2 regions of the Microlunatus capsulatus genome follow, and region 2 is predicted to be linked to the other one. Evidence: riboswitches for the same ligand, from Rfam matches in the RefSeq annotation. Region 2 holds a riboswitch; the other holds the start of a gene.
The links. A riboswitch is a leader RNA that binds a small molecule or an ion and turns the genes downstream of it on or off. The one in region 2 is predicted to bind thiamine pyrophosphate.
Positions count from the first base shown of each region.

Region 1 (8,740 bases), 2.5 Mb from region 2:
CCTGCGCTCGCTGCTGAAGAAGTAGTCACCGCCGCTCCGCTGCCGGAGCCCGCACCTCCGCTAGCTGAGCCTGTCGAAGGCCCTTCGACAGGCTCAGGGCGCGGGGTGAGGCTCAGGGCGTGGGGTGGGCTCAGGTGCGGAAAAGGGTCCGCTGCCTGAGCCTGTCGAAGGCCCCTGGACAGGCGCGGACAGGCGCGGGGCCGTTAGCGGGCGACGGGCCCGGGTACGGCCCTCTCGTGGACCACGCGCAGCGCAGCACCGTCGAGACCGAGCCGGCCGACCTGGGGGCGTCGGAGGGGGAGAGCGCCCCGCCGCCGACCCCGGTCGAGGTGCCGGCCGAGGACGGGCGGGAGGGGACCGAGACGGTCCTGCTGCCCAACCCGGACCAGCCGACCTGGCGGCAGGACTACCCCTACGACACCCGGATGACCGAGAAGGAGTACCAGGCCGCCAAGCGGTCGCTCCAGATCGAGCTGCTCAAGATGCAGAGCTGGGTGAAGGCCACGCAGTCCAAGGTCGCCTGCCTGTTCGAGGGCCGCGACGCCGCCGGCAAGGGCGGCACGATCAAGCGCTTCACCGAGAACCTCAACCCCCGCGGCGCCCGGGTGGTCGCGCTCGAGAAGCCGACCGAGCGCGAGGCCACCCAGTGGTACTTCCAGCGCTACGTCTCGGTGCTGCCCAGCGGCGGGGAGATCGTGCTGTTCGACCGCTCCTGGTACAACCGGGCGGGCGTCGAGCGGGTGATGGGGTTCTGCACGCCGGTCGAGTACCTGGAGTTCATGCGGCAGGCGCCCGACCTGGAGCGGATGCTCGTCCGCAGCGGCCTGCACCTGGTCAAGTTCTGGTTCTCGGTGTCGCGCGACGAGCAGCGCCGGCGGTTCGCGGCCCGGCACACCGACCCGGTCCGGCGCTGGAAGCTCAGCCCGATGGACCTGCAGTCGCTGGACAAGTGGGAGGAGTACACCGCGGCCAAGGAAGCGATGTTCTTCTACACCGACACCGCCGACGCGCCCTGGACCGTGGTCAAGAGCAACGACAAGAAGCGCGCCCGGATCGAGGCGCTGCGCCACGTGCTGTCGGTGCTGGACTACACCGACAAGGACCCCGTCGTCGTCGGCACCCCCGACCCGCTGATCGTCGGCACCGGCCCCTCGGCGCGGATGCTCGACGAGGCCGACGAGGACTCCCGGCGGGTGTTCCCGCACCTCTGAGCGCCCGGGTGTCCCGCGGGGTCCGCGCGTTCTCCCGCTGTTCACCCGCCGGTGGGGTGGTGCGGGAGGGATGTGCGCTACTCTGGTTTAAGTTTCAACAAACAGACCAGGAGAGTTCATGACGCGCATCGCGATCATCGTCGGCAGCACCCGGCCGGGCCGCAACGGCACCGCCGTCGCCGAGTGGGTCCACGCCTACGCCAAGACCCGCACCGACGCCGAGTACGAGCTGATCGACATCGAGCAGTTCCACCTGCCGCTGCTCGACGAGCCGGTGCCCGCGTCCATGGGCATGTACTCCAAGGACCACACCAAGACCTGGGCCGCCACCGTCGCGTCCTTCGACGGCTTCGTCTTCGTCACCCCCGAGTACAACCACAGCCCCTCGGGCGCGCTCAAGAACGCCATCGACTTCGTCTACGGCGAGTGGAACAACAAGGCCGCCGGCTTCGTCGGCTACGGCTCGGTCGGCGCCGTCCGCGCCGTCGAGCAGCTGCGGCTGATCGCCGCCGAGCTCCAGGTCGCCACCGTCCGCGCGCAGGTCGCCCTGAACCTGGCCACCGACTTCAAGAACTACTCCGAGTTCACCCCGGCCGAGCGCCACACGGCCGACCTGGACACGCTGTTCGACCAGCTCGTCAGCTGGACGAAGGCGCTCGAGGGCGTCCGCGCCGCCGCGCAGGAGCCCGTCGCCGCCTGACCGGCACCCGGAGCACCGCTCCACCAGCACGACGCACGACCAGCACCGCCCGGGTCCACCAGGGCCCGGGCGGTCCTGCGTCCGGGGTCAGCGGCGTGCGGGCACCAGCGGCGTCAGGGCGGGCTGCGGCTCACCGGCCCGGTCGACGCGCCGGGCCAGCCGGGTGCGCAGCACGCGCGTGCTGTGCGCGGCGGTGAGCAGCCGCTCGCCCGCGTAGGGCACGCCACCGGCCAGCCGGCGGCCGACGGCGAGCCAGACGCAGACCGCGCGCTCGGCCAGCCAGAGGGGGGCCCACAGGGGCGCGTCGACGGGGAAGGCCGCGTCGCCCCCCGCCCGCCGGCGGCCCAGCTCGGCCAGCGCCACCGGCAGCAGCGCCTCCGCCACCAGGCCGCGGCGGCTCCAGCGGCGCAGCCGGGCCGAGCGCGACGTCGCCCCGCGGGCGAGCAGGGCCGCGACCGGCAGCAGCGACGCCTCGGCGGCCAGCCGGGCCGGCTGGCCGAAGTCGTCGTAGGCCTGCCGGACCCGCTGGCCCCAGAAGTGCCCGGCCTCCGGCGGGCAGCGGCGGACCAGCAGGTCGGGGACGGCGCGCTCGGTGCCGCCGGCAGCCCGCACCGTCCGGGACAGCTCGAGGTTCTCGAACAGCACGTCGCCGTCGTAGCCGCCCATGGCCAGGAAGGTGCTGCGCCGCAGCGCGTAGGTGCCGGGGTAGTCGGCGCCCAGGGCCCGGTTGAGCAGCGTCCGGGCGGTGTCCCACCGGGCGTGCCAGGGTGCGGGGTCGAAGTAGTTCTGCGGCCGCACGAGGTCGGCGTCGGCGAGCAGGTCGACCGCCCGGGCCAGCTGGACGGCGGTCCAGCGGACGTCGTCGTCGGCGATCACCACGTGCTCGTGCCGGGCCAGCCGGACCCCGGTGACCACGCCGGCCACCTTGCCGTTGCGGCCCGGCCAGTCGCCGACCCGGACGTGCCGCACCCAGCCGTCCCACAGGGCGTGGTGCCGCTCCCAGACCGCGTCCTCGCTGCCGTCCACCACGGTGACGTCGACGTCGCGGCTGAGCCGCTGCAGGTACCCGGTCAGCTCCGCCGGGTCCGTGCCCGGACGCCAGCGCAGCGGCACCACGTACTCCACCCCGAGCCGCACGGGCTACCCCTCGACGTCCTGACGCAGCGCGGCGGCGACGGAGACGACGCCGGCCGCGTTCTCGGGGATGGTCCGCAGCGACGTGCGGCCGGCGGCCCAGCTGTCCAGCAGGTGCCGGGTGACCGCGGCGTCGACCGCGAGCGCCACCTGCGCGCCGAAGAGGATGTCGTCCACGAGGTGGGGCTCGTCGAGAGCGAGGCGGCCCGCGACGTCGTGCGCCGCGATCTGCTCGTGCACGGCGTCGGCCTCGATGTGCTCGTCGAAGAACCGCGTGGTGGGCTCGTCGAAGCCGAGCCGGCGCAGCCCGTTGCCGTAGCGCCGCATGGGCAGCGAGGAGGACATCTCCAGCGCGGCGAGGTGCCCGATCGTCGCGCCCAGCAGCCGGCGGTGCAGGCCGAAGAGCGTCATGGTGTTGGCCCAGGCCAGGGTGATGGCGGGGACGTCGTTGAGGTACTGGCCGTAGGAGTCGTCCAGGCCCAGCCCGCGCATGGCGTCGGCGTAGAGCACCGCGTGCATCCACTCCGCGCGGCCTGCCCCGTACTCGTCGGCCTGGATCTCCACCAGCGCGGCCTTGGCGCGACCGGACAGCCGGGGGATCGCCCACGTGTGCGGGTCGGCCTCCTTGAGGTGGTAGACCGACCGGTGCACCAGGTGCTCCCGGTACTCCACGACGGTGCCGGAGCGGGCCAGGTGCCGCGACATCGACGGGCCGTCGTCGCCCTGCACGATCGCGGACAGCGCCGCGGGCACGTCGGCCGGGGCCGGTGTCGCCTGCCGCTGCCCGGCGACCAGGGCCCGCAGGCCGGCCTCCGTGGCGTCCTCGAGCACGGCGGCCAGCCCGACGAGGTCGGGGTGCCACTCCCAGCGGGGGTCGACACCGGGCCAGCTCCGGTGGTGCAGCTCGTGCAGGACCATCAGGGACAGCTGGACGTCGTCGTCGACCAGCACGTCGGCACTGGTGGCGACGATCTGCTCGGCCTGCTGCCGCAGCTGCGGGACGGCCTGCGGCTCCTCGGTGAGCACCCAGAGCAGCTGGGCGCTGAGCGCGCCGCGCGCCAGCAGCGGGGTCCGTCCGGCGCCGCGGTCGAACGCGAGCGCGGTCGGGTACGGGCTTCGTCGCATGTGAGGTCTCCTACCCCTGGGGGCGGCGGGAGAAACCGGGCGGACGACCGCGTCGGTCGTCGCCGGCGGCCCGCGCGCAGTTTTGGGCCAATCGGGCTGGGTACTCAACCACCGTGGCTCCTACTCCTTCCGACCCCGGCCCCGCCCGGGATGCGCAGATCACGATCTACCCCGACGGCCCCATGCTGCTGCGGGGTGACGTCGAGGTGGTCGGCGCCGACGGGGAGCCGCTGCCGCGCCGCCGTCGCACCATCGCGCTCTGCCGGTGCGGGTCCAGCGGGATGATGCCCCTCTGCGACGGCACCCACAAGCTGGTCTGGAAGCCGGGCCGCGACAACGCGCGCCGCCGGGCGGTCGCGGCCGACGAGGACTGACCACCCGCCCGGCGCTCGCGCGCAGGGGGCTCAGGCCCTGCCCGGGCGCAGCCGCACGCCGCTGCGGGGCCGGGTGGGCATCCGCGCGGTGCTCCAGCCGAGGTCCTGGCCGGGGACCGGCGTCCACGGGGCGGCGGCCAGCCGGCGGACGGCGACCTCCAGCAGGGTGAGCGTCACCCCCTCGCCCGGGCAGCGGTGGCCCGTCCGGACGTCCCCGCCGCCCTGCGGCACGAGGGCCTCCTCCTCGACGGGGCCGAGGAAGCGCGCGGGGTCGAACCGGTCCGGGTCGGGCCAGGCCCCGGGGTCGTGGGTGGTGCCGTGCACGTCGAGGACGACGAGCCCGCCCCGGCGGACCGGCTGGCCCAGCACGTCCTGCGCCCGGCGGGCCCGGGCCGCCAGCACCGGGACGAACGGGTAGCAGCGGCGAACCTCGTGCGCGAAGGCCCGGGCGGCCGCCGCGTCGCCGTCGGCGATCCGGGCCCGCCAGCCCGGCTGCTCCACCAGGGCGAGGGCGGCGAAGGCGACGAACCAGGCGACGGCGACGCTGGGCCGGACCACGTTGAGCAGCTCGACGGCGGCGACCCGGGCGGGCAGCAGCCGGCCGGCCCCGTCGCGCCCGCCGGCCAGCACGGCGAGGGCGCTGCCCGGCGGGGGCGTGAGCTCCCCGGCACGGGTGCGCCGGACCAGGCCGGTCGCCCAGCGATCGAGCCGCACCCGGGCGAGGGCGGCCACCGCCCACGGGGGCGGGGCGGTGGCGAACCCGCCGACGACGGCGGCCAGCTGCCGTCCGCGCCGGCGCTGCTCGTCGGGGCCGACGTCGATCCCCGCCCAGGGCAGGACGGCGGACGCGATGAGGTCGACGGCCTCGTCGAAGACGGTGACCTCGTCGCGGCCCGCCCAGCCGGCGACCCGCTCGGCCCACCGCGCGTCGGCCGCCGCGCCGAGCCGGTCGACGGCCTCCGCGCCCAGCACGTCGAGCAGCAGGGCCTTGCGGTGGTGGTGGGCGGCGTCGTCGAGGCCGTGCACGGCCCCGGGGCCGAACAGCACCAGCTTCACCGGCGGCGGGAACGCCCCGCGGCGCCGCAGCCGGTCGTCGTAGAAGCGGCGGACCCCGGCGACCCCGCCGAGGACGACGGCGGGCCGGCCCAGCAGCCGGGTCGGCACCGCCGTCTCCCCGTCGCGCAGCTCCGGCGCCCAGGGGTAGCCCTGCCGCAGCAGGCGCAGGGTCTGGTCGCGTCGTCGCCGCCGGGGCCGCTGGTCGTCCACGTCCCCGCCGTACCCGGTCCCCGCCCGCTGAACCTCGCCCGCCGGACCCTGCCGGCCGGGTGACCACGTCGCGTGAGCCGTGGACGGCGCCCCGGCCGGCATGACGTAGGTTGGTCGCCGAACACGGGAGTCCGGTGAGCCGGGCTGAGAGGAAGGTTCTCCAACCTTCGACCGTCGAACCTGATCTGGGTCATGCCAGCGCAGGGAGGCCTCTTGTCACGTCCCCGTGTCCCTCTGACCGAGAGGTGCACACCATGCCGCACACCACCACCCCGTCCCTCGACGAGCGGACCACCACCGCTCCCGGCCGCCGCTGGCGGGTCGTCGACATCGTCGTCGCCAGCGTCGTCGGCGTCGCCCTGGGCGTCGTCTTCCTCGTCTGGGGCGCCGCCTACAACGTCCTCGAGACGCCGTTCAAGGCGCTGCTGCCGGGCGCGCAGTCCTTCGTCGAGGCGCCCTTCCTGCTGGGCGCCGTCGTCGGCGGGCTGCTCATCCGCAAGCCCGGCGCTGCGATCTACGTCGAGCTGCTGGCCGCCGTCGTCTCGGCCCTGCTGGGCAGCCAGTGGGGCCTGCTGACCCTGGTCTCGGGCCTGGTCCAGGGCCTCGGCGCCGAGATCGTCTTCGCGCTGTTCCTCTACCGGGTCTGGCGGCTGCCCGTCGCCTGGCTCGCGGGCGCGGGCGCCGGCGTCGGCCTGGCGGTCTTCGAGCTGCTGGCCTACTACCCGGGCAGCACCGCCCTGTTCGCCACCGTCTACCTGGTCAGCGCCGTGCTGGGCGGGGCCGTCGTCGCCGGGACGCTGTCGTGGCTGGTCGTCCGCGCCCTGGCCCGGACCGGCGTGCTGCACCGCTTCGCCGCCGGCCGGGACACCGCCGAGCTGGTCTGAGCGTGCCCGCGGTGCCCTCCCGCCAGCCGGTCGCCCCCGCGGCGGCCGGCCCGGCGACGACCCGGCCGGCCCGGGTGCGGGCGCAGGGCTGGGGCTGGCGGCATGCCGGCCGGCGGGCTTGGGCGCTGCGCGGGCTCGACCTGGTCGTCGAGCCGGGGGAGCGGGTGCTGCTGCTCGGCGCCTCCGGGGCCGGCAAGTCGACGCTGCTGCACGCCCTCGCGGGCGTGCTCGGCGACGACGAGGGCGGGGAGGAGGAGGGCGCGCTGCGCCTGGACGGGGCACGCCCCCGCGACGCCCGGGGCCGGGCCGGCCTGGTCCTGCAGGACCCGGAGTCGCAGGTGATCCTCGCCCGGGTCGGCGACGACGTGGCCTTCGGCTGCGAGAACCTCGGCGTCCCCCGCGAAGCCATCTGGCCCCGGGTGTCCGCCGCGCTCGACGCCGTCGGGCTCGACGTGCCCCTCGACCACCCGACCGAGCGCCTCTCCGGCGGCCAGCAGCAGCGGCTCGCCCTGGCCGGCGTGCTGGCCATGCAGCCGGGGGTGCTGCTCCTCGACGAGCCGACCGCCAACCTCGACCCCGAGGGCGTCACCGAGGTCCGCGACGCCGTCGCCCGCGTGCTGGACGCCACCGGGGCCACCTTCCTCGTCGTCGAGCACCGCGTGGCGACCTGGCTGCCGGTGGTGGACCGCGTCGTCGTCCTGGGGCCCGACGGCCTGCTGGCCGACGGCCCCCCGGCCGAGGTGCTGGCCCGGACCGGGCCCGCGCTGGCCGCGGCCGGCATCTGGGTCCCGGACCACCCGCCGCGGGTGCCCGCCCGTCCGCGGCCTGCGCCCGGGCCGCCGCTGCTGGGCGCCGAGGCCCTCGCCGTCGGCCGGGCCGGCCGGCTGGTCCGCTCCGGCGTCGACCTGGAGCTGGCGGCCGGCGCGTCGGTCGCCCTGACCGGCCGCAACGGCGCGGGCAAGTCCACCCTCGCCCTCACCCTGGCCGGGCTGCTCGACCCGCTCGCCGGCCGCGTCCGGGCCCACCCCGCGCTGGCCCGCGGGCTGGGGGACCGGCCGCACGGCTGGCGCTCGCGCGAGCTGGTGTCCCGGGTGGGCGTCGTCTTCCAGGAGCCGGAGCACCAGTTCCTCACCGCCTCCGTCCAGGCCGAGCTGGAGGTGGGCCTGCGCGCCACCCGGCGGCTCGACGCGGCCGGCCGCGCGCGGGTCGCCGAGCTGCTGGCCCGGCTGCGGCTGGAGGGCCTGGCCCGGGCCAACCCCTTCACCCTCTCCGGCGGGGAGAAGCGGCGGCTGTCGGTGGCCACGGTGCTGGTCACCTCGCCCGACCTGCTGGTGCTCGACGAGCCGACGTTCGGCCAGGACGCGCTGACCTGGGCCGGGCTGGTGGACCTCCTCGGGGCCCTGCTCGCCGAGGGCCGCACCGTCCTCTCGGTGACCCACGACCGGGCCTTCGTCGACGCCCTGGGCGGCACCGAGCTGGTGCTCGGCCCCGGCGACGGCGTCCGTGCCCCGGCGGCGGCGCGGTGAGCACCGCGGTGCTCGCGGGCCCGGGGCGTCGGGTGCTCACCGTCAACCCGGTGGCCAAGATCGCCGCGCTGGTCCCGCTGACGCTCTGCCTGCTCAGCACGCTGGACTGGCTCTCGGCCGTCGTCGCCGTCGTCGGCGAGCTCGTCGTCTTCCTCGCCGTCGGGCTGCGGGCGCGCGGGCTGGGCCGGCGGCTGCTCCCGCTGCTGGTGGCCGCCCCGCTGGCCGGGGTGACGATGGTGCTCTACGGCCGGCCGTCGGGGGAGACCTACCTGCGGCTGGGTCTGGTGCACGTCACCGAGGGCTCGGTCGCCATCGGCCTGGCCACGACGGCCCGGCTGGTGGCCATCGCGCTGCCGGCGGTCGTGCTGCTGGCCACCATCGACCCGACCGACCTCGCCGACGGCCTCGCCCAGCGCTGGCGGCTGCCCGGCCGGTTCGTCCTCGGGGCGCTGGCGGGGCTGCGGCTGGTGGGGCTGTTCCTGCAGGACTGGCGCTCCCTCGAGCTGGCCCGGCGCGCCCG
Region 1 covers NZ_JAGIOB010000001.1:4,230,941-4,239,680, forward strand. The annotation lists gene JOF54_RS19610 (aconitate hydratase) at 1-25, shown strand, start outside; gene ppk2 (polyphosphate kinase 2) at 426-1,211, shown strand; gene JOF54_RS19620 (NADPH-dependent FMN reductase) at 1,330-1,911, shown strand; gene JOF54_RS19625 (glycosyltransferase family 2 protein) at 1,999-3,048, opposite strand; gene JOF54_RS19630 (iron-containing redox enzyme family protein) at 3,052-4,170, opposite strand; gene JOF54_RS19635 (CDGSH iron-sulfur domain-containing protein) at 4,284-4,544, shown strand; gene JOF54_RS19640 (cytochrome P450) at 4,575-5,810, opposite strand; TPP riboswitch at 5,933-6,035, shown strand; gene JOF54_RS19645 (ECF transporter S component) at 6,065-6,694, shown strand; gene JOF54_RS19650 (ABC transporter ATP-binding protein) at 6,706-8,220, shown strand; gene JOF54_RS19655 (energy-coupling factor transporter transmembrane component T family protein) at 8,217-8,740, shown strand, end outside.
Region 1: linked by a shared signal. The riboswitch ahead of JOF54_RS19645 (ECF transporter S component) and the one ahead of tenA (thiaminase II) in region 2 are both predicted to bind thiamine pyrophosphate.

Region 2 (8,740 bases):
GGCACCGCGACCGCCCGCTTCTACTGGCAGGACGTGAAGCCCGCGATCCGGGCCCGGCGGCGGGCGCCGCAGGAGGACGTCATCAGCCAGCTGCTCGCCGACGGCTTCCGCGACCTCGACGTGCTCACCGAGTGCCTGACCTACGGCGCGGCCGGCATGGTCACCACCCGGGAGTTCATCTGCGTCGCCGCCTGGCACCTGTTCGACGACCCGGACCTGCTGGCCCGCTACCGCGCCGGCGACCGCGACGCGCGGCAGGCGCTGCTGCAGGAGACGCTGCGGCTGGAGCCCGTCGTCGGCCACCTCTACCGCCGGCTGCGCGCCCCGCTCGCGGTCGACGTCGACGGCGCGGAGCAGACGCTGCCCGCCGGCGCCCTCGTCGACCTCGACCTGCGGGCGGCGAACGCCGACGAGGCCACCGCCGGGGGGGAGCCGCTGAGCCTGTGCCCCGGCCGCCCGCTCCCCCGGGCCGTGCCGCCGGCGCTGATGAGCTTCGGCGACGGGCACCACCGCTGCCCCGGCGCCCCGATCGCGATCATGGAGAGCGAGATCTTCCTCAGCGCGCTGTTCGCGCAGGACGTCGTCGCCGAGGGGCCGCCGCGGGTGGCGTGGAACCCGGTCTCCCAGGGCTACGACCTCGACCGGCTGATGGTGCGGCGGGCCGCATGACCTCGGGCATCAGCCACACCAGCGTCGACAGCCGGGACGCCTGCGCCCAGTCCCGCTGGTGGGCCGACGTGCTGGGCTTCGCCGACGACCCGGCCGACCCGAACGAGCCGGGGCACGAGGAGTGCATGATCTTCTCCCCCGACGGCCGGACCCGGCTGCTGTTCATCGAGGTGCCGGAGGGCAAGGCGGTCAAGAACCGGCTGCACCTGGACCTGCGGCCGACCGACGGCACCCGCGAGCAGGAGGTCGAGCGGCTGACGGCGCTCGGGGCGACCCTGGTGGGCGACCACCGGCGCCCGGACGGCGGCGGCTGGGTCACCCTGGCCGACCCCGAGGGCAACGAGTTCTGCGTGCTCCGGGGGGTCACCGAGGTGGCCGACCCCTACGCGCACCTGGTGACGGACGGGAAGCCCTTTCCCGCCTAGGCTGACGGCGTGCTGCTACCCCGACCGCGCTCGGTCCACCGCCGTCCCGACACCTCCTTCACGCTGACGCCCGAGCTGGCCGTGGACGGCCCGCCCGCCTGGGCGGCGATCGTGCGACGGCTGCTCTCCCCGGGCACCGGGCTGGAGCTGCCGCGGGCCGAGGGCGGGGCCCTGCGGCTCGTCGCCGACGAGGAGCTGCCGGTCGAGGCCTACCGGCTCGCCGTGGACGCCGACGGCATCACCATCACCGCGGGCGACGACGCCGGGGTCAACTGGGCGGTCCAGACGCTGCGGCAGCTGCTGCCGCCGGCCGTCCTGCGCCCCGCGCCGAGCGGGGCCGCCCTGGTCGTCGAGGGCGTGGAGGTCGACGACGCCCCCGCCTACGCCTGGCGCGGCGTCCACCTCGACGTCGGCCGGCACTTCATGCCGCTGGCCGACCTCTTCCGGATGGTCGACCTCATCGCCCTGCACAAGTACAACGTCCTCCACCTGCACCTCACCGAGGACCAGGGCTGGCGCTTCGAGTCCAAGCGCTACCCGAAGCTGCAGGAGGTGGCCAGCTGGCGCCGCGAGACGCGCCGGCCCGCCGACGCCGAGGGCGACGGCACCCCGCACGGGGGCTACTACACCCAGGACCAGCTGCGGGCCGTGGTGGCCTACGCCGACCAGCGCGGCATCACCGTCGTCCCCGAGCTGGAGTTCCCCGGCCACGTGAGCGGCGTGCTGGCGGCCTACCCCGAGCTGGGCAACCACCCCGAGACCGGCTACGCGACGGCGACGACGTTCGGCGTCTTCGACGAGGTGCTCAACCTCGACGACCGGACGATGGCCGTGGTCTACGACCTGTTCGAGGAGCTGCTCGACGTCTTCCCCAGCCGCTACGTGCACGTCGGCGGCGACGAGTGCCCGCGCACCGAGTGGCTGGCCAGCGACGCCGCGGGCAAGCTCGCCGCCGAGCGGGGGCTGCTCGGGCCCGACCAGCTGCAGCGCTGGTTCACCGCCGAGCTGGGCGCCTGGCTCGCCGAGCGCGGGCGGATCCTCGTCGGCTGGGACGAGATCGCCGACGACGGGCACGTCGCCGACTCCGTGGTGATGGCCTGGCGCGACTCCTCCTACGGCCGGGCCGCGACCGCCGCGGGCCTGCCGACGGTGATGGCGCCGATGACCCACCTCTACCTCGACTTCTACCCCAGCGCCTCCGACGACGAGCAGTACTCCATCGGCGGTCTGACCACCGTCGAGAAGGTGTACGGCTTCGACCCGCTGGACGGCATCCCGGCGGACTCGCACCCGCTGGTGCTGGGCACCCAGGTCCAGCTGTGGACCGAGTACATGCCGACCACCCGCCGCGTCGACTACATGCTCTTCCCGCGGGCCTGCGCGCACGCCGAGGTCGCGTGGTCGGACCCGGCGGACCGCTCCTGGGACGAGTTCGAGCCCCGGCTGGTCGCCCATCTGGAGCGGCTGGACGCCCTCGGCGTCGACTACCGGCCGCTCGCCGGGCCCCACCCCTGGCAGCAGGGCGGCACCGGCCGGATGCGCCGACCCGACGCGCACCGGGCGGAGGCGCTCGCCTAGGCTGGTGCGGCCAAGACGCGGGAGCTCGACGGGATCGGGCTGAGAGGGTGGCTGCCGGCCACCGACCGCTTGAACCTGAGCCGGGTAATGCCGGCGGAGGAAGTGGGCCGTGCTCGACGTCACCCCAGCTGCCACCCCGCGCGCCCGCGCGCCGCTACCCCCGGCGGCCGCGCCGGCGCGACCCCTCGGCTCGTGGTCGGAGCGGCTCTGGGCGGTGCTCGCTCCCGTCGACGCGGCCGTGCTCGCCCACCCGTTCCTGACCGGGGTCGCCGACGGCACCCTGGCGCCCGCGGTGTTCACCGGCTACCTCGTCCAGGACGCCCACTACCTCGCCGGCTACGCCCGCGCGCTGGCGCTGCTGGGCTCCCGCGCGGAGGCGCTGGCCGACACCGCCGTCCTGGCCCGGCACGCCGCCGGCACCGTCGAGGGCGAGCTGGTCCTGCACGCAGAGCTGCTGGCCGCCGTCGGCGTCGACGCGACCGCGCTGCCGGCGGGACCCTCCCCCACCACGCACGCCTACACCGCCCACCTGCTGGCCGCCGCCGCCCTCGGTGCGGTCGCCGACGGGGTGGCCGCCGTGCTGCCCTGCTTCTGGCTGTACGCCCGGGCCGGCGCCGCGCTGGCGGCCGCGGGGAGTCCCGAGCCGCGCTACCAGCGCTGGGTCGACAGCTACGCCGGCGAGGCCTTCGCGGCTGTCGTCGAGGAGGTGCTCGCCCTGGTCGACCGGCTGGGGACGGGCCTGACGGCGGCGCAGCGCGCGCACGCCGAGGCCGCGGCGCTGACCAGCGCCCGGTACGAGTGGATGTTCTTCGACGCCGCGCTGCGGCAGGAGAGGTGGCCGGTGTGAGCGGGACGGACGTGGACAGCGCGGAGGTGCTGCGGGTGCTGACGGCGGTGCGCGAGCGCGCGCCGCTGGTGCACTGCATGACCAACGTGGTGGTGGCCGGCTTCACCGCCAACGTGCTGCTGGCGGTCGGCGCGTCGCCGGCGATGGTGGAGAACGCCGAGGAGTCGGCCGAGTTCGCCGGGATCGCGGACGCGCTGCTGGTCAACCTCGGCACCCTGTCGGCCGAGCGCTCGCGGGCCATGCGGCTGGCCGCGGCCGCCGCGCAGGCCCACGACAAGCCCTGGGTGCTGGACCCGGTGGCCGTCGGGGCGATGACCTTCCGCACCGGCCTCGCCGCCGACCTGCTGGCCCACCGCCCCGCCGTCGTCCGCGGCAACGCCTCGGAGGTGCTGAGCCTGGCCGGTGCGGCCGGGGCCGGCCGGGGCGTGGACAGCACCGTCGGCGCGGAGGCCGCGGTGGGCACCGCCCGCGCGCTGGCCGCGCGGACCGGGGGCGTCGTCGCCGTCAGCGGGGCCGTCGACCAGGTCACCGACGGCGAGCAGCTGGTGGAGGTCCGCACCGGGCACCCGCTGATGACCCGGGTGACCGGCGTCGGCTGCGCGCTGGGCGCGCTGGTCGCCGCCTGCTGCGCCGTCGAGGACGACCGGCTGCTGGCCGCCGTCGCCGCGACCACGGTGCTGACCGTCGCCGCCGAGGAGGCCGCGGTCCTCAGCCGCGGGCCGGGCTCCTTCGCCGTCGCGCTGCTGGACGCGCTCGACGCGCTGGACGGCCCGACGCTGGACGCCCGGACCCGGGCCCGGGCGGCCCGGTGAGCCGGCCGGCGCTGGACCTCGACCTCTACCTGGTGACCGACAGCGCGCTCTGCGGGCCGCGGGGCGTGGTCGAGACCGTCCGCCGGGCGCTGCCGGGCGGGGTGACCGCGGTCCAGGTCCGCGAGCCGCGCGCCACGACCCGGGAGCTCTGCGCCCTCAGCCGCGAGCTGCTCGCGGTGCTGGCGGGGACCGGGGTGCCGCTGCTGGTGAACGACCGCCTCGACGTGGCGCTGGCCGTCGGCGCGCAGGGCGTCCACCTCGGGCAGTCCGACCTGCCGGCGGAGGACGCGCACCGGGTTGCGCCGGAGCTGCTGCTGGGGCTGTCGGTCTCGACGCCGGAGCAGGTCGCGGCGGCGCCGGACTGGCTGGACTACCTGGGTGTCGGGCCGGTGCGGGCGACGGCGACCAAGCCGGAGGCTGCGGCACCGCTGGGGCTGGCGGGGACGGCGGCGCTGGTGGCCGCGGCCCGGGTGCCCTGCGTGGCGATCGGCGGGATCGGCCCGGCGAACGCCGCGGAGGTGCGGTCGACGGGGGTGGCCGGGATCGCCGTCGTGTCCGCGGTCTGCGCCGCCGACGACCCGGCGGCGGCCGCCGCGGCGCTGCGGGGGCGTCGGGCGTGACGGTGCCTGTGCCGACCGTGCTGACGATCGCCGGCACCGACCCGAGCGGTGGTGCCGGCGTCGCCGCCGACCTCAAGACCTTCGCGGCCCTGGGCGCCTACGGGACCCTCGTCGTCACCGCCGTGACAGCCCAGAGCACCCGCGGGGTGGACGCGGTGCACCAGCTGGACGGCTCGTTCGTCGAGCAGCAGCTGGAGACGCTGCTGGCCGACGTCCGCGTCGACGCGGTGAAGATCGGCATGCTCGGCACCGCCGGGGTGACCCGGGCCGTCGCCGCCGTGCTGCGCCGGCACCGGCTGCGCCACGTCGTCCTCGACCCGGTGATGGTGGCCACCAGCGGCGACCGGCTGCTGGCCGCCGACGCCGTCGCCGCCCTGCGCGACGAGCTTCTGCCGCTGGCCGACCTCGTCACCCCCAACCTGCCCGAGGCCGCCGACCTGCTGGGCGTCGCCGAGGCCCGCGACGAGGAGGAGCAGCACGCCCAGGCCGTCCGGCTGGCCGGGGTGACCGCGCGGGTGCTGCTCAAGGGCGGCCACCTCGGCGGACCGGAGAGCGTCGACCTGCTCGCCGAGGGCGACGCCGTCGTCCGGCTGGCCGCCCCCCGGGTGGACACCACCAGCACCCACGGGACCGGCTGCACCCTCTCCTCCGCCGTCGCCGCCCTCCGGCCCGCCGCCCCCGACTGGGAGACCGCCGTCCGCGGGGCGAAGGGCTACCTCACCGCCGCCCTGCGCGCCGCCGACCGGCTCGACGTCGGGACCGGTCACGGCCCCGTCCACCACTTCCACGCCCTCTGGCCCTGAGCCCCGCGCCAACTCCGCCCGGCGGGCGCAGCGAGTGCTGAGAAACGGCAGGAATCAGGCGCCCAGGAGCGCGGTCTTCCAGCACTCGCCCCCCCGCCCCCACCAGCGGGAGTTGTCAGAACTGAGGTCGGCCAGGACCGCCGCCACGTCTGACAAGTCGGCACTGAGGTGACCCCGGGGGCGACGCAGGGGCGCTCAGGTCGGGGGCGGGCCGGTCAGGTCGTCGATGCCGTGCCGGAGGAGGACGGCGCTGGGGGCGGCGGCGGTGTGCTGGGGCTCCCAGGCGAGGGCGTCGAAGGGGCACTCGTCGACGCAGATGCCGCAGTACATGCAGAGGCTCCAGTCGATCTCGAAGCGGTCGAGGACGTTCTGGGTCCGCTCGCGGGCACCGGCGGGCAGGTCCGGGACCGGCTCGGTGTGCGAGTCGATGGTGATGCACCAGGCCGGGCACTCGCGCGCGCAGACCATGCAGGAGGTGCAGGCCGGCTCGATGAGCCGGATGGAGCCGTGCCCGGTCACCGGTCAGCCCCGCGTCGTGCGGTACCGGGGCGACGGCGGACCCGGCCCCCGACGGCGGACTCGGCCACCTCGTCGGGGCTGGCCGGCCCGGCGTCGGGGTCGCGGTCGCCCCAGACGGCCGGGTCAGGTACCCCGGGCGGCACCATCCGACGTCGACTGGGGGACGCGGCGCTCTCCCCCGGCTCCTTGGCGCCGGGCCAGGCCAGCGCCGTCCGGGCGCCGAGGACGGCGTCCTTGCGCAGCGGCGCGCCCTCGAAGTCGGGGCCGAGCAGCAGCCGGCGCGGGTCGCCGCCGTCGAAGGTCAGGCCGAACATCTCGGCGGCCTCGCGCTCGGGCCAGCCGGCGCCGGCAACGAGGTCGCGGAGGCTGTCGAGCCGGCCGCCCTCGCGCGGCACCTCGGTGCCCAGCCGGCGGGTCTCGGCGGGGCGGTCGGGGTGGCGCAGCACGACGACGACCCGCAGGACGTCGGCGCGGCCCACCTCGTCGACGGCGCCCAGCCACTCGAAGAACGTGAACCCCTCGGACAGCGCGGCGCCGACGGCCTCGCGCCAGCCCGCGGCGGGGACGGTGACGCTGCTCACGCCGGCACCCGCAGGTCGTCGAGGACGGCCTGCAGCGCGCCGGGCGGGGGCGGGCAGCCGGGCACGTACACGTCGACCGGGACCAGCGCGTCGACGCCCTTGGTCACCGCGTAGGAGTCCCAGTACGGCCCGCCGGAGGAGGCGCAGACGCCGAGCGCAACGACCACCGGCGGGGTCCCGGCCAGCGTGGCGCAGGCGTCGACGAGCGCGGCGACGGCGGGGGCGAGCCGGTCGGTGACGGTCCCGGAGACGACCACCGCCACGCGGGCGCCGACCGGCAGCGCGACGGGCAGCGCCGCGGCGGAGAGGGTCGCGGCCTCGACCTCCAGGCTGCAGCAGGCCAGGCCGATCTCCAGCACGTGCAGCGTCCCGTCGCCGTACCAGTCGAGCCACCGCATGGGGAACACGCTAACCCGGTCGGGTGTTGCACCAGGCGTCGCCGCGAGGCAGCGGGGGTTCTCAGCCGATGGATGGTCGGGGGCCCAGGTTAGGGCCGCCTTATCATGGAACGCTGGGGCACGGTGCCACGCGCGGCGCGAACCAGCATCCGCCGGCACCGCCGGCTCCGAACCATCCCCCGGGCCTCGCGCCCCCGCGCCGGCCCAGCAGGTCCGTCACGACCCCGTCCGCCACAGAAGGGCACGTAGCTGTGAAGCAGGTCCACACCCTCGACCGCGTCGTCATCCGGTTCGCCGGGGACTCCGGGAACGGGATGCAGCTGACCGGCGACCGGTTCACCGCCGACTCCGCCGTCTTCGGCAACGACATCTCGACGCTGCCGAACTTCCCGGCCGAGATCCGGGCGCCAGCCGGCACCCTGCCCGGCGTCTCCAGCTTCCAGCTGCACTTCGCCAACTACGACATCATGACCCCGGGCGACCGGCCGGACGTGCTCGTCGCCATGAACCCGGCGGCGCTCAAGGCCAACATCGCCGACCTGCCGCGCGGGGGCGTCGTCATCGCCGACACCGCGGACTTCACCAAGCGCAACCTGGCCAAGGTCGGCTACGCGGCGAACCCGCTCGAGGACGACAGCCTCGCCGACTTCCAGGTGCACGCGCTGGACCTGACGGGCATGACCGTCGAGGCCGTCAAGCCCTTCGGGCTGAGCCGCAAGGACGCCTCCCGGGCCAAGAACATGTTCGCGCTCGGCCTGCTGTCGTGGCTGTACCACCGCCCGACCGAGGGCACGCTGGCCTTCCTGACCCGCAAGTTCGCCAGCAAGCCGGACATCCGCGACGCCAACGTCACCGCCTTCAAGACCGGTTACGCCTTCGGCGAGACGACCGAGGTGTTCGCCGTCCGCTACGAGGTGGCCCCGGCCCCCATGCCGCCGGGCCGCTACCGCCAGATCAACGGCAACACCGCGCTGGCGCTGGGCCTGGTCACCGCCGCCCGCAAGGCCGACCTGCCGCTGTTCCTCGGCGCCTACCCGATCACCCCAGCCTCCGACGTGCTGCACGAGCTGAGCAAGCACAAGCGCTTCGGCGTCACCACGTTCCAGGCCGAGGACGAGATCGCCGGCGTCGGCGCCGCGCTGGGCGCCAGCTTCGCCGGCCACCTCGGCGTCACGACGAGCTCGGGCCCCGGCATCGCGCTCAAGGCCGAGACGATCGGCCTGGCCGTGATGACCGAGCTGCCGCTCGTCGTCATCGACGTCCAGCGCGCCGGCCCCAGCACCGGGATGCCCACCAAGACCGAGCAGTCGGACCTGCTGCAGGTGATGTACGGCCGCAACGGCGAGGCGCCGGTGCCCGTGCTGGCCGCGCAGTCCCCGTCGGACTGCTTCGACACCGCCGTGGAGGCCGTTCGGATGGCGGTGAAGTACCGCACCCCGGTGATGCTGCTCTCCGACGGCTACATCGCCAACGGCGCCGAGCCCTGGC
Region 2 covers NZ_JAGIOB010000001.1:1,684,152-1,692,891, forward strand. The annotation lists gene JOF54_RS21845 (cytochrome P450) at 1-669, shown strand, start outside; gene JOF54_RS07800 (VOC family protein) at 666-1,094, shown strand; gene JOF54_RS07805 (beta-N-acetylhexosaminidase) at 1,104-2,672, shown strand; TPP riboswitch at 2,688-2,776, shown strand; gene tenA (thiaminase II) at 2,782-3,519, shown strand; gene thiM (hydroxyethylthiazole kinase) at 3,516-4,331, shown strand; gene thiE (thiamine phosphate synthase) at 4,328-4,951, shown strand; gene thiD (bifunctional hydroxymethylpyrimidine kinase/phosphomethylpyrimidine kinase) at 4,948-5,754, shown strand; gene JOF54_RS21850 (4Fe-4S binding protein) at 5,950-6,273, opposite strand; gene JOF54_RS07835 (NADH-quinone oxidoreductase subunit C) at 6,270-6,854, opposite strand; gene JOF54_RS07840 (NADH-quinone oxidoreductase subunit B) at 6,851-7,252, opposite strand; gene JOF54_RS07845 (2-oxoacid:acceptor oxidoreductase subunit alpha) at 7,504-8,740, shown strand, end outside.